DNA from 2 places in the Streptomyces sp. NPDC030021 genome. Region 1 is predicted to be linked to the other one. Evidence: riboswitches for the same ligand, from Rfam matches in the RefSeq annotation. Region 1 holds a riboswitch; the other holds the start of a gene.
The links. Region 1 has a riboswitch for cyclic di-AMP ahead of ACZ4YL_RS00910 (LysM peptidoglycan-binding domain-containing M23 family metallopeptidase). Riboswitches for the same ligand answer to the same signal wherever they lie in the genome.

Region 1 (7,527 bases):
CGAACGCCAGGAGAACGACGGCTGCTGGGGCGGGATCCAGCCGCCCGCCGTGTACTCGGTCATCGCCCTGCACCTGCTCGGCTACGACCTCGGGCATCCGGTGATGCGCGCCGGACTGGAGTCGCTGGAACGGTTCGCGGTGTGGCGCGCGGACGGCGCCCGGATGATCGAGGCCTGCCAGTCCCCGGTGTGGGACACCTGCCTCGCCGCGATCGCCCTGGCCGACGCGGGCCTGCGCCCCGACCACCCCGCACTGGTCAAGGCGGCCGACTGGATGCTCGGCGAGGAGATCGTCCGCACGGGCGACTGGGCCGTGCGCCGGCCCGGGCTCGCCCCCGGCGGCTGGGCGTTCGAGTTCCACAACGACACCTACCCCGACATCGACGACACGGCCGAGGTGGTCCTCGCCCTGCGCCGGATCAAGCACCCGGACCCGGCCCGGGTCGAGGCGGCCATCGCCCGCGGGGTGTCCTGGAACCTCGGCATGCAGTCGAGGAACGGGGCGTGGGGCGCCTTCGACGCCGACAACACCAGCCCCCTTCCGAACAAACTGCCCTTCTGTGACTTCGGCGAGGTCATCGACCCGCCCTCGGCCGACGTCACCGCCCACGTGGTGGAGATGCTCGCCTTCGAGGGCCGCGCGGGAGACGCCCGGACCCGGCGCGGCATCGCCTGGCTGCTGGCCGAACAGGAGCCGCGCGGCGGCTGGTTCGGCCGCTGGGGCACCAACTACGTCTACGGCACCGGCTCGGTGGTCCCGGCCCTCACCGCCGCCGGGATCTCCCCGGGGCATCCCGCGATCCGGCGGGCCGTGCGCTGGCTGGAATCCGTACAGAACGAGGACGGCGGATGGGGCGAGGACCAGCGCTCCTACAAGGACCCGTCCTGGGCGGGGAAGGGCGCCTCCACCGCCTCGCAGACCGCCTGGGCGCTCATGGCCCTGCTGTCGGCCGGCGAGCGCGAGGGCAAGGCCGTGGAGCGGGGCATCGCCCACCTGGTGGAGACCCAGAAGGAGGACGGCACCTGGGACGAGCCCTACTTCACCGGCACCGGCTTCCCCTGGGACTTCTCCATCAACTACCACCTGTACCGGCAGGTGTTCCCGCTCACCGCGCTCGGCCGCTACCTGTACGGGGAGCCGTTCGCCCCGGCCGGAGCGCACCCGGCAGCGGCCGGGGAGGCGTGATGTCCGCCGCCGGCGGGGACCGGGCCCGCAGGCCCGACCCGCTGCTGGTGGCCTGCGCGCTGCGCATCGAGCAGGCCGCACTGCGCAGCGCCTGCCGCGGCCCGGGGCGCGGACCGGCCGACGGGCACGTCCTGCTGCGCACCGGGATGGGCCCGCGCGCGGCCGAGCGGGCCGTCGGCCGGGCACTGGACCGGCCGGGAATGGACCTCGCCGCCGTCCTCGCGACGGGGTTCTGCGCCGGGCTGGTCCCCGGCATGCACCCCGGAGACCTGGTCGTCGCCGAGGAGACCCGGGACCCGCAGGGGACCGTCACCTGCACCGGCAGCGCCCTGCTCGCCGAGGCACTGGCCCGGGCCGCCCCGGGCCGGACCGTGCACACCGGCACGCTGACCGGATCCGACCACGTCGTCCGCGGCCAGGAGCGCGCGCAGCTGCGCGCCACCGGCGCCATCGCGGTCGACATGGAGTCCGCGGCCACCCTGTGGGCCGCCACCCGGGGCGGCGGCCGTCCGGTTGCGGCCGTCCGGGTGATCGTGGACGCTCCGGAGCACGAGCTCGTCCGTATCGGCACGGTTCGCGGGGGAATATCGGCCTTCCGTGTCCTGCGTGCCGTACTGCCCGCGTTTCATGAATGGCACCGTTCGTTGCTGCTCCCCAGGAGGTGAGCCAGATGGCCATGCCGCTGCGCCAGTCCATCAGGGTCGGGACGTATCTTCTCGAACAGAAGCTCCGCAAGCGCGAGAAGTTCCCGCTGATCGTCGAACTGGAACCGCTCTACGCCTGCAACCTGGCCTGTGAGGGGTGCGGGAAGATCCAGCACCCGGCCGGGGTGCTCAAGCAGCGCATGCCGGTCGCCCAGGCGGTCGGCGCCGTACTGGAGTCCGGTGCGCCCATGGTGTCCATCGCGGGCGGCGAGCCCTTGATGCACCCGCAGATCCACGAGATCGTCCGGCAGTTGGTGGCGAGGCGGAAGTACGTGTTCCTCTGCACCAACGCGATGCTGCTGCGCAAGAAGATCGAGAAGTTCACCCCCTCCCCCTATTTCGCCTTCGCCGTGCACATCGACGGTCTGCGCGAACGCCACGACGAGTCGGTGGCCAAGGAAGGCGTATTCGACGAGGCGGTCGCCGCCATCAAGGAGGCGAAGAAGCGCGGGTTCCGGGTGACCACCAACTCCACCTTCTTCAACACCGACACCCCGCAGACGATCATCGAGGTACTCAACTACCTCAATGACGACCTCCAGGTCGACGAAATGATGATCTCGCCCGCCTATGCCTACGAAAAGGCCCCTGACCAGGAGCACTTCCTGGGCGTCGAACAGACCCGAGAACTCTTCAGGAAGGCCTTCGCGGGCGGCAACCGGCGGCGCTGGCGGCTCAACCACTCCCCGCTCTTCCTGGACTTCCTGGAAGGAAAGGCCGATTTCTCCTGCACGGCCTGGGCCATTCCGAATTACTCCCTCTTCGGCTGGCAGCGCCCCTGCTATCTGATGAGCGACGGCTACGTACCGACGTACCGCGAGCTCATCAACGACACCGACTGGGACAAGTACGGCCGCGGAAAGGACCCGCGCTGCGCGAACTGCATGGCTCACTGCGGCTACGAGCCCACCGCCGTCCTGGCCACCATGGGCTCCCTCAAGGAATCCCTGCGCGCGGCCCGGGAGACCATCGCCGGCAACCGGGACAAGTCGGCATGACCGGGCGGCCACAGGAGGAAGGGGGCGGCCGGGGCAAGGGCTTCGACCTCGGCGCCCTCCTGGCCGAGCGCGGCGCGGAGCGGTACGAGCTGCACTCCCGGCACCTCAACCACCAGCTGCCCCGCATGCTGCACACCATCGGCTTCGACAAGGTCTACGAGCGGGCCGAGGGCGCCCACTTCTGGGATGCGGAGGGCAACGACTACCTGGACATGCTGGCCGGGTTCGGGGTGATGGGCCTGGGCCGGCACCACCCGGTCGTCCGCCGCGCCCTGCACGACGTCCTGGACGCCCAGCTCGCCGACCTGACCCGGTTCGACTGCCAGCCGCTGCCCGGGCTGCTGGCCGAGAAGCTGCTCTCGTACAGCCCGCACCTGGACCGGGTCTTCTTCGGCAACAGCGGCACCGAGGCGGTGGAGACGGCCCTGAAGTTCGCCCGGTACGCCACCGGGCGCCCCAGGATCCTCTACTGCGACCACGCCTTCCACGGGCTGACCACCGGCTCCCTCTCGGTGAACGGGGAGGGCGGCTTCCGCGACGGCTTCGCACCGCTGCTCCCCGACACGAAGATCGCGCTCGGGGACCTCGCGGCCCTGGAGCGGGAGCTGAAGCGCGGGGACGTGGCCGCCTTCGTCGTCGAGCCGATCCAGGGCAAGGGGGTCCTGGCCGCCCCGCCCGGATTCCTGCTCGCCGCGCAGGAGATGCTGCACCGGCGGGGGGCGCTGCTGATCGCGGACGAGGTGCAGACCGGCCTCGGACGTACCGGGGACTTCTACGCGTACCAGCACGAGCCGGGCGTGGAACCGGACCTGGTGTGCGTGGCGAAGGCGCTGTCGGGCGGATACGTCCCGGTCGGCGCGACCCTGGGCAAGGACTGGATCTTCAAGAAGGTCTACTCGTCCATGGACCGGGTGCTCGTGCACTCCGCGAGCTTCGGTTCCAACGCCCAGGCCATGGCGGCGGGCCTCGCGGTCCTGTCCGTCATGGAGGACGAGGAGGTCGTGGCGAACGCCCGGGCCGTGGGCGACCTGCTGCGCGGGCGGCTCGCCGCACTGGTGGACGAGTACGAGCTGCTGCACGAGGTGCGGGGGCGCGGGCTGATGATCGGCATCGAGTTCGGCCGGCCGTCCTCGCTGGGCCTGCGCAGCCGGTGGACCATGCTGCAGGCGGCCCGCAAGGGGCTCTTCGCGCAGATGGTCGTGGTGCCGCTGCTGCAGAAGCACCGGATCCTCACCCAGGTCTCCGGGGACCATCTGGAGGTGATCAAGCTGATCCCGCCGCTGATCGTGGACGAGGCGGACGTGGACCGGTTCGTCGGGGCCTTCCGTGAGGTCATGGACGAGGCGCACGGCGGGTCCGGGCTGATCTGGGACTTCGGCCGGACGCTGGTGAAGCAGGCCGTCGCCACGCGCTGACGGCCCGCCCACCCCGTGGGGGAACCGGCCCCCGCCCCGGTCAGGCGAGGAGCCGGTCCCGCAGCCGGTCGAGGGTCTCGGGCGTCAGCCCGAGGCCCTCCGCCAGGTAGCGGTCCACCCCGCCCCAGATCTCGTCGATGGTGTCGAAGGCGGCCACCAGGTACTCGGCGCGGGCGTCGAAGAGCGGCGCGAGCAGCTCCATCACCTCGGGTGAGCGGGCGCCCTCCGACTCGTCGGTGCGGCGCACGCGGTAGCGGCGGTGCGGGGCGTTCGACTCCAGGTAGTCCGCCACGATCGCCTCGCGCTCGACGCCCAGCGCGAGCAGGGTGACGGCGATCGACAGGCCGGCCCGGTCCTTGCCGGCCGCGCAGTGCATCAGCGCGGGGACGCTGTCCTCGGCGAGGGCGTGCACGACCCGGCTGTGCTCGGCGGTGCGCTGCCGGATGATCCCGCGGTACGAGTGCGACATCCGGGCCGCCGCCTTACCGTCGCCCAGGAGCTCGCGCAGCTGGACGAGGTCGCCGTCGCGGACCAGGCGCCAGAACTCCCGTCCGTCGGCCGGGTCGGAGAGCGGGATGTTGACGTTCCGCACGCCCGGCAGCTCGACGTCCGGCCCCTCCAGCGCGTGGTCGGCGACATTGCGGAAGTCGAAGATGGTGTGGAGGCCGAGCGAGGCGAGGAACTCTGCGTCGCTTTCGGTGGCATGCGCGAGATGTCCGCTTCGGAACAGTCGTCCCGTCCTGACCGTTCGGCCGCCAGAAGTCGGCAATCCGCCCACATCGCGGAAATTGCGCACTCCGGACAGCTCCGGCTCCTGTATCTGCTGGGTCAAAGCAACTCCTCCACCACGTCGTGGGCCCTCTGTCCGAATTACACTACTTGGCGCCAACTTGCCATATCCGGAGGCGAGATCAGACACGTCCCCGTGAGCCAGATCATACGGTGACCGTGAGTGCCTGATCGCTAAAGGCGAATGGCCCCGTCGGGGCGGCTGTTGGCGGTGCGGAATGGACGGAGGGTGACGGTAATTCCGTCGGTCCCTCATGCCTGTTATTCCGTCAGGGAATTCACGGCTTGTTCCGTGCCGCCGCAAGGGATTACCTTCGCGATCGATCCGGGTGGACCGCCAAATCCTGCCGCCTCCCGGAAACCGCATCCGACCTATTCGCGCGGCAGGAGCGGGGGAACCAGGTAAGCCGCCGGCCCGGAGATCTTTTCTCCGGGATGGCTCGGGGTGAAGCGGTGCATGTCCCGTACATGTACGGCCGGACATCTCCAGTCCGAACCCGACAGCTCACCTCGCAGGCGCCGGAGAGGAATTCGTCATGCCTGCAAAGGGTAAGCACCGCCGTCCCAAGTCCCTTTCCCTCTCCCGCGGTTTCGCCGTCGCCGGAACCGGTGGCGCGGCCCTCGCACTGCCGCTGATCGGTGCCGCCGGCTCCCACGCGGCCGTCGCCCCGGCCGCCGCGACCGCGGTGACCCCCGCGGTGGCGTCGCAGGCCCCCGTCGCTCTGCAGGCGGCACCCGCCGCCGCCGTGCAGGCCGCGCCGGCCGTCTACACCGTCGTGCCGGGCGACTACCTCTCGAAGATCGCTGCCGAGCGCCACCTGTCCGGCGGCTGGGAGCAGCTGTACGCCGACAACCGGGAGGCCGTCGGTGGCAACCCGTCGCTGATCCACCCGGGCCTGAAGCTGCACCTCGGCGGTCCCGCCGAGGCGGCTCCGGCCGAGGCGGAGGCCGAGGCCGCCCCGGCCCCCGAGGCCGACGCGGAGCCGGCAGCGCAGGCCGCGCCGAAGCCGGTCCGCAAGCAGGCCGAGCAGGCCGCCCCGGTGCAGCGGGAAGCCGCCGCCGAGTCCCAGGCCGAGGCCCCCGCCGCCGCGCCGCAGTCGGCCGCCGGCTTCGTGGCCCCGGTCAGCGGCGGAATCTCCACCCAGTACAAGGTCGCCGGCAGCATGTGGTCCTCCGGCTACCACACCGGCGTCGACTTCATCGCGAGCTCCGGCACCACCGTCAAGGCCGTCGGCGCGGGCACCGTGGTCTCCGCCGGCTGGAGCGGCTCGTACGGCAACGAGATCGTCATCCGGCACGCGGACGGCAAGTACTCCCAGTACGCCCACCTGTCCCAGCTCTCCGTCTCCTCCGGCCAGAGCGTCACCGCCGGCCAGGCCATCGGACTCTCCGGCTCCACCGGCAACTCGACCGGCCCCCACCTCCACTTCGAGATCCGCACGACCCCGTCCTACGGCTCGGACATGGACCCGATCGCCTACCTCCGTTCCAAGGGTGCGAGCCTCTGACGGCACCCGCCGCCGGAGCACCGACACGCGTGAGGCCGGGACCCGAGGGGGGTCCCGGCCTCACGTGTACTTATTCCTTATCCCCTGCGTGGTAGAGATCACGGCCCGTCAACCCCTCATTACGTTGGCGTAGGTTGGTTACGGGAGTGAAGGATGGGTTCTCGTGGCAGCGACGACGACGAAACTCAAGACCATCGGCTCGTACGCGGCGATCGGGGACAGCTTCACCGAGGGCGTGGGGGACCCGGGACCCGGGGATTCTTTTCTCGGCTGGGCGGACCGGCTCGCCGTGCTCCTGGCCGATCAGCGCGAAGAGCATGACTTCCGGTATGCGAATCTGGCGGTGCGGGGGAAGCTCCTCGACCAGATCGTGGCCGACCAGCTTCCGAGAGCCAAGGCCCTCGCACCGGACCTGGTGACCTTCTGTGCGGGCGGCAACGACATCATCCGGCCCGGCACCGACCCGGACGACGTGGCGGAGCGGTTCGAGGCGGCCGTGGCCGACCTCACCGGGTCCGTGGGCCAGGTCATGATCACCACGGGCTTCGACACCCGCGGCGTACCGGTGCTCAAGCACCTCCGCGGCAAGGTGGCGACGTACAGCGCGCACGTCCGTGCCATCGCCGACCGCTACGACTGCCCGGTGCTCGACCTCTGGTCGCTGAAGTCCGTACAGGACCGGCGGGCCTGGGACACGGACCGGCTGCACCTCTCGCCCGAGGGACACACGCGGGTCGCGCTGCGCGCCGCGCAGGTGCTCGGGCTGGACGTGCCGGCCGACCCCGACCAGCCGTGGCCCCCGCAGCGGCCGCGCGGCTCGGTGGACGTGACCCGGGACAACATCCAGTGGGCGCGCGACCACCTCGCGCCGTGGATCGGCCGGCGGCTGCGCGGGGAGTCCTCCGGGGACCACGTGGAGGCGAAGCG
Region 2 (7,527 bases), on a different contig from region 1:
CGCTGACCATCCTGGGCGGCGGCGAGTCCTCGCTGCTGCACAACCGGCTGGTACGCCGCGACCAGAGCGCCGTCGCCGCCGGCTTCGGCATGCTGCGCCTGGCCGGGGCGCCCTCCCTGGGCTGGCTGGACGTCAAGACCTCCAGCGGGGTCGAGATCCCCGCCATCGAGGCGGCCGTGGACGAGGAGCTGGCGCGGTTCGCCGCCGAGGGCCCGACCGCCGAGGAGATGGAGCGCGCCCAGGCGCAGCTGGAGCGCGAGTGGCTGGACCGGCTGAGCACGGTGGCCGGCCGCGCCGACGAACTGTGCCGCTTCGCGGTGCTGTTCGGCGACCCGCAGCTGGCGCTGACCGCCGTCCAGCGCGTCCTCGACGTCACCGCCGAGGAGGTGCAGGCCGTGGCCGCGGCCCGACTGCGCCCGGACAACCGCGCGGTGCTCGTCTACGAGCCGCTCGCGGCCGACGAGTCCGACCAGCACGACGAGTCCGACGACTCCGACGAGAACGAGGGGGCGGAGCAGTGAGCGACACGGCAGCCGTCACGATGACCTTCCACCCGCGCCCGCAGGCCGGCGAGCCGCAGCCGTGGGCCTTCCCGGCCCCCGACCGCGGGCAGCTGTCCAACGGGCTGACCCTGCTGCGCTGCCACCGGCCGGGCCAGCAGGTCGTCGCGGTCGAGGTCAACCTCGCCGCCCCGCTCGACGCCGAGCCCGAGGGCCTGGACGGCGTGGCGACCATCATGGCGCGGGCGTTCTCCGAGGGCACCGACAAGCACTCCGCCGAGGAGTTCGCGGCCGAGCTGGAGCGCTGCGGCGCCACCCTGGACGCGCACGCCGACCACCCGGGCCTGCGGGTCTCGCTGGAGGTCCCGGCCTCCCGGCTGCCCAAGGCGCTGGGTCTGCTCGCCGAGGCGCTGCGCGCCCCCGCCTTCGCCGACGCCGAGGTCGACCGGCTGGTGCGCAACCGGCTCGACGAGATCCCGCACGAGCTGGCCAACCCGCAGCGCCGCGCCGCCAAGCAGCTCTCCAAGGAGCTCTTCCCGGCCACCCTGCGGATGTCCCGCCCGCGCCAGGGCACCGAGGAGACGGTCGCCCGGATCGACTCCGCCGCCGTGCGCGCCTTCTACGAGGCCCACGTACGCCCCGCCACCGCCACCGCGGTGGTCGTCGGCGACCTGACCGGCATCGACCTGGACGCCGTGCTCGCGGACACCCTGGGCACCTGGACGGGCAACACCGCCGCAGCCCTCCCGGTGCCGCCGGTGACCGCCGACGACACCGGCCGCGTGGTCATCGTGGACCGGCCCGGCGCGGTCCAGACGCAGCTGCTGATCGGCCGGATCGGGGCGGACCGCCACGACCGGGTGTGGGCGGCCCAGGTGCTGGGCACGTACTGCCTGGGCGGTACCCTCACCTCGCGCCTGGACAAGGTGCTGCGCGAGGAGAAGGGGTACACCTACGGCGTGCGCGCCTTCGGTCAGGTGCTGCGCTCCACCGCGGACGGCAAGGGCGCCTCGATGCTCGCCATCAGCGGCTCGGTGGACACCCCGAACACCGGACCGGCGCTGGAGGACCTCTGGAAGGTGCTGCGCACCCTCGCGGAGGGCGGTCTGACCGACGCCGAACGCGATGTCGCCGTGCAGAACCTGGTGGGCGTGGCCCCGCTGAAGTTCGAGACGGCGGCCTCGGTCGCGGGCACCCTCGCCGACCAGGTCGAGCAGGAGCTGCCGGACGACTACCAGGCGCAGTTGTACGCCCAGCTCGCCGAAACGGGCACGGTGGAGGCGACCACGGCGGTCGTCAAGGCCTTCCCCGCGGACCGGCTGGTCACCGTCCTGGTGGGCGACGCGGCGCTGATCGAGGAGCCCGTGCGGGCTCTTGGGATCGGAGAGGTCACGGTCGTCTCCAACTGACCGGCGGATGACGGCTCCTTGAGGGCCGACGGAAGGTTTCGGCAAGGGGTTCTGGTGACTTGGTCACCAGAACCCCTTTTGTCCGTTTAGTGGTGAGGTTGCTTTTATGTGGTGTGGCGTACGCAACAAAAAGCCGTGTCTGTTTGGCGATTGACTGATGATCCGCCTAGCGTCGGCCGTGCTGTCCGTCAGTTGTGCCCGCCGCACCCGCGGCACCGGGCAGCGATCGCCGAGTCCCCGTCAGGCGCGAGCCTGGGGAGCCGGGGACCCACATGAGTCCCTGGGGTGAATCGGACCCCCTCGCAAGAGGAGATCCGTAGGAGACCTTCCTGCTCCGAACCCGTCAGCTAACCCGGTAGGCGAGAAGGAAGGAAAGGATCAAACCCTTCATGGCGTTTGGCAGTCGTCCCGCTGGTACCGGTAAGCACCGTGGCTCCAGCCGTCTGAGCAAGAAGACCGCCGGCTACGCCGGTATCGCCGCGATCGCCACCACGGGTGTGGTCGGCTCCCTCGCCGCCCCGGCCTTCGCCGCGGACAACCACAGCAGCAACATCGGCCAGGACACCGGCCTGGGCGCCGTGGTCGTCGCCGAGGACCTCGCGGGCGACATCGCCGACCAGGCCGAGTCCCAGCACCGCGGCGCCGAGCAGGACGCCGTCAAGGCGCAGGCCGAGGCCGACGCGAAGCAGCGGGCCGCGGAGGCCAAGCGCCTCGCCGAGGCCAAGGCGAAGGTCGAGCGCGAGGCCGCCGAGCGCGCCGCCCGCGAGGAGGAGCGCAAGCGCCTCAACACCTTCGTCGCCCCGGTGGACGGCTCGTACGTCAGCACGCAGTACCACGCGGGCGGCGGCATGTGGTCCTCCGGCAGCCACACGGGCATCGACTTCCACGCCGCCTCCGGCACCTCGGTCCACGCCGTGGGCGTCGGCACCGTCGTCGAGGCCGGCTGGGGCGGCGCGTACGGCAACAACGTCGTCATCAAGCACAACGACGGCACCTACACCCAGTACGGGCACATGACCTCGCTGAACGTCTCCGTCGGCGAGCAGGTCACCCCGGGCCAGCAGATCGGCCTGTCGGGCTCCACCGGCAACTCCAGCGGCCCGCACCTGCACTTCGAGGCCCGCACGGGCTCGCAGTACGGCTCGGACATCGACCCGATCGCGTACCTGCGCTCGCACGGCGTCAGCGTCTGACCCCGCCTCGCGCACCGCTTCACCGAAGACCCCGGCTCCCCGAGCCGGGGTCTTTGTGTTGCGTCTTTGTGCAAATGTTTCGTATTTCTGGCCGCTCTCGGAAATTATCGTGTGTTGCAATAGAGTCGCAGTGCACGCATGTGCGTGCAATGAGGCTGGCAGTCGGAAATAGGCGGAGGTTCGGTCTTGCGTATTCCTGCGCACGCGGTATGCACAGCAATCCGCGACGACATCGTCTCCGGGGTGTTCGAGCCGGGCGGTCGGCTGACCGAGGAGGTGCTGGCCCGCCGGTACGGGGTCTCGCGCGTCCCGGTGCGCGAGGCCCTGCGGACCCTGGAGTCCGAGGGGTTCGTGACCACACGGCGCCACGCGGGGGCCTGCGTGGCCGAGCCCACCGAACAGGAGGCCGCGGACCTGCTGGAGCTCCGGATGCTCCTGGAGCCGCTGGCTGCCGCCAGAGCCGCCCGGCGGCGCACCGACGCGCACCTCAAGGTGTTGCGCGGGCTGGTCAGGCTGGGGCAGGAGCGGGCCAGGCGGGGCCAGGGCGAGGACCTGCGGTCCCTGGGCGGCTGGTTCCACGAGACGCTCGCACAGTCCTCCGGCAGCCCCGGGCTGATCGCGCTGCTCACGCAGATGCGGCACAAGATCGCGTGGATGTACGTGGTGGAGGCGCCGGCCCGGCCGGTGGAGTCCTGGGCGGAGCACGGGGCGATCGTGGACGCGGTGGCGCGCGGCGACGCCGAACGGGCGCGGGCGCTGACCGCGATCCACGCCGACCGGGCGGCGGGGGCGCACCGGCTGCGGCTCCGCCCGGCGGTGAGCACTTCGCAACCTGCCGTAAACATGTCGAGCGGCCGGCATTAACAGGAGCCGTATACAAAGGGTGGGACCGCGTGAATTCGCTGTCCGGCGGCCGGCCCTTTCCGTGTCGGGCCGATTCGCCGTGCGGGAATTCCGGCGGAGCTGAATTCTGCGTGCACCGGATTCCGGCGGGCCCTTTTCCCTGCCGGGCGGGATTTCTTCGGAGCCCGCCACCCACGGGGGCTGCGGTTCCGCGGCGCGAGCGCACCGGGCGGGCCCGCCGCGTGGCAGGGCCCCGTACGCGAACGACGAAGCCGCGGCCCCCGGATCGGGGGCCGCGGCTTCGCGCGTGAAGTCGAACCCGAAGGGTCAGACGGTCTCGGGGAGCTCCTCGAGACCCTCGGCGACCAGCTTCGCGAGGCGGTCGAGCGCGGCGTCCGCACCCTCGGCCTCGGAGGCGAGGACGATCTCCTCGCCGCCCTGGGCGCCCAGGCCCAGGACCGCCAGCATGGAGGCGGCGTTGACGGGGTCGCCGCCGGACTTCGCGATGGTCACCGGGACGCCGGAAGCGGTCGTCGCACGGACGAAGATCGAGGCGGGACGAGCGTGCAGGCCCTCGGCCCAGCCGACGTTGACGCGGCGCTCTGCCATGGTGATGCCCTTCAGGTTCTTACGGTTGTCTAGACCAGTCTCTCACGACGTCCGGAATGCTCGGACCTTCCTCCGGCCTGAATTTTCCGCCGTTCGACCTTCCCCAGCTTGCACTGATTCGTCCCGTACTGTCTCAGCGCCGCGCGAGCGCTCCACGGCCTGATCCGGCCGTAAGGTGGGCCCATGACCATCGAGTCGGACCCCTCGTACCCGGCCCACTGGGAAGCCGATGTCGTCCTGCGCGACGGCGGCACCGCCCGGATCAGGCCCATCACCACCGAGGACGCGGACCGGCTCGTCAGCTTCTACGAGCAGGTCTCGGACGAGTCGAAGTACTACCGGTTCTTCGCCCCCTACCCCCGGCTCTCCGACCGCGACGTGCACCGCTTCACGCACCACGACTACGTGGACCGGGTCGGGCTCGCCGCGACCATCGGCGGGGAGTTCATCGGCACCGTCCGCTACGACCGCATCGGCGCCGACGGACGGCCCGCCTCCGGACCCGCCGACGAGGCCGAGGTCGCCTTCCTCGTCCAGGACGCCCACCAGGGCCGCGGGGTCGCCTCAGCCCTCCTCGAACACATCGGCGCGGTGGCCCGCGAGCGCGACATCCGGCGGTTCGCCGCCGAGGTGCTGCCCGCCAACACCAAGATGATCAAAGTCTTCACGGACGCCGGCTACCAGCAGAAGCGCAGCTTCGAGGACGGCTCCGTCCACCTCACCCTCGACCTCGAACCCACCGCCGAGTCCCTCGCCGTGCAGCGCGCCCGCGAACAGCGTGCCGAGGCCCACTCGGTGCAGCGGCTGCTGGCCCCCGGCTCGGTGGCCGTCGTCGGAGTCAGCCGCTCCGGTGCGGGCGTGGGCGCGGCCGCACTGCGCAACCTGCGCGACAGCGGCTTCCACGGCCACCTCTACGCCGTCAACGAGGCCGTCACCCGCGACCTCCTCGACGGCGTGCGGGCCTACCGCACCATCGAGGCCATCGGCGCCCCGGTCGACCTCGCGGTGATCGCGGTCCCGGCCGACCGGGTCCCCGACGCGGTGGCCGCCTGCGGCGAGCACGGGGTGCAGGGGCTCGTCGTCCTGTCCGCCGGATACGGGGAGAGCGGCCCGGCCGGACTCGCCCGCCAGCGCGAACTGGTGCGGCAGGTGCGCTCGTACGGGATGCGGCTGATCGGGCCGAACGCCTACGGGGTGATCAACACCGCGCCGGAGGTGGAACTCAACGCCTCCCTGACCCCCGCGCCGATGCCCACCCGCGGCCGGATCGGCCTGTTCACGCAGTCCGGGGCGATCGGGATCGCCCTGCTCTCGGCCCTGCTCCGGCGCGGCGAGGGCCTGTCCTCCTTCGTCTCCGCGGGCAACCGCGCCGACGTGTCCGGGAACGACATCCTCCAGTACTGGTACGACGACGAGGCGACCGACGTCGCCCTGCTCTACCTCGAAACCCTGGGCAACCCGCGGAAGTTCACCCGGCTCGCCCGCCGGACGGCGGCTGTCAAGCCGGTGGTCGTCGCCAAGGGCGGCCGGCACAGCCCGGCCGGGCACGTCGTCCCCGACACCCGGCTGCCGGAGGCCACCGTCTCCGCCCTGCTGCGCCAGGCCGGCGTCATCCGCGTCGACACGGTCACCGAGCTGGTGGACGTCGGCCTCCTGCTGGCGGCGCAGCCGCTGCCCGCCGGGCCCCGGATCGCAATCTTCGGCAACTCCGAATCCCTCGGGATCCTCACCTACGACGCCTGCCTCACCCAGGGCCTGCGGCCGCTGCCGCCGCTGGACCTGACGACGGCGGCCGCGCCGGCGGACTTCCGCGCCGCCCTGACCGACGCGCTCCGCTCCGAGGACTGCGACGCGGTGGTGGTCACGGCCATCCCCTGGGTGAGCGAGGACGCTCCCGCGGACGACCTGGCCGGTGCCCTGCGCGAAGCCGTGGCCGAGTACCCGGGCAAGCCGGTCGCGGTCGTGCACGTCGAGCTCGGCGAGCTCGTCGAGGCCCTGTCCGCCGTGCGCGGTGTCCCGCACTCCGCCCCGGCCCGGAGCTGGGGCCCCGTGGCGGACCCGGAGAACCGCGGACCGGCCGGGCCGCCGGCCGCCGCCGGCGACAGCATCCCCAGCTACCCCGCCGCCGAACGCGCGGTCAAGGCCGTCGCCGAAGCCGTCCGGTACGGGCAGTGGCGCCGGGCCACCGCCGACGACGACGGGCGGGTCCCCGAGTACGAGGACATCGACGAGGCCGGGACCGCGGACCGGCTGGCCGGGCTGCTGGCGGACGCCGGCCCCGGCGCCGTGCTGACCCTGACCGACCGGGACGCCCGCGGGCTGCTCGCGGGCTACGGGATCCGCGTCCTGCCCACCCTGCCCGCGCCGAGCGCCGACGCGGCGGTCCGCGCCGCCGGGGTGCTGGGCTACCCGGTGGCGCTCAAGACCACCGCGCCGCACCTGCGCCACCGCGCGGACCTGGGCGGCGTACGCCTCGACCTCACGAACGAGGCCGAGCTCAGGCGCTCGTACGAGGAGCTCACCGACGCCCTGGGCAAGCCGGCCGAGCTCCAGCCCGTGGTGCAGGCCATGGTGGCGCGCGGGGTCGACACCGTCGTCCGCTCCGTCATCGACCCCGCGGCGGGCGCCGTCCTCTCCTTCGGGCTCGCCGGCGTCGCCTCCGAGCTGCTCGGCGACACCGCGCACCGGCTCGTCCCGGCCACCGACCGGGACGCCGCCGGACTGATCCGGTCCATCCGGACAGCGCCCCTCCTGTTCGGCTGGCGCGGCAGCGACCCCGTGGACACCCCCGCCCTGGAGGAACTGCTCCTGCGGCTGTCCCGCCTCGTGGACGACCACCCCGAGGTGATCGGCGTCTCACTGGAACCCGTCGTGGTCGCCGCCGAAGGCGTCTCCGTGCTCAGCGCCACCGTCCGCGTCGCGCACCCGCCGGCCCGCGGCGATCTCGGCCCGCGGACCCTCCCCAGTTACTGA

Region 2: it holds a riboswitch for cyclic di-AMP, as region 1 does, so the genes downstream of both, ACZ4YL_RS11690 (M23 family metallopeptidase) here and ACZ4YL_RS00910 (LysM peptidoglycan-binding domain-containing M23 family metallopeptidase) in region 1, are expected to answer to the same signal.

Annotation. Positions count from the first base shown of each region.
Region 1 is NZ_JBVIAH010000001.1:216,738-224,264, reverse strand. Features, by position in the region: gene shc (squalene--hopene cyclase) at 1-1,186, shown strand, start outside; gene ACZ4YL_RS00930 (phosphorylase family protein) at 1,186-1,851, shown strand; gene hpnH (adenosyl-hopene transferase HpnH) at 1,857-2,888, shown strand; gene ACZ4YL_RS00920 (aspartate aminotransferase family protein) at 2,885-4,303, shown strand; gene ACZ4YL_RS00915 (tyrosine-protein phosphatase) at 4,344-5,135, opposite strand; cyclic di-AMP (ydaO/yuaA leader) riboswitch at 5,451-5,626, shown strand; gene ACZ4YL_RS00910 (LysM peptidoglycan-binding domain-containing M23 family metallopeptidase) at 5,629-6,600, shown strand; gene ACZ4YL_RS00905 (SGNH/GDSL hydrolase family protein) at 6,764-7,527, shown strand, end outside.
Region 2 is NZ_JBVIAH010000005.1:71,592-79,118, forward strand. Features, by position in the region: gene ACZ4YL_RS11680 (M16 family metallopeptidase) at 1-521, shown strand, start outside; gene ACZ4YL_RS11685 (M16 family metallopeptidase) at 542-1,909, shown strand; cyclic di-AMP (ydaO/yuaA leader) riboswitch at 2,127-2,285, shown strand; gene ACZ4YL_RS11690 (M23 family metallopeptidase) at 2,299-3,102, shown strand; gene ACZ4YL_RS11695 (GntR family transcriptional regulator) at 3,289-3,966, shown strand; gene ACZ4YL_RS11700 (HPr family phosphocarrier protein) at 4,273-4,554, opposite strand; gene ACZ4YL_RS11705 (bifunctional acetate--CoA ligase family protein/GNAT family N-acetyltransferase) at 4,738-7,527, shown strand.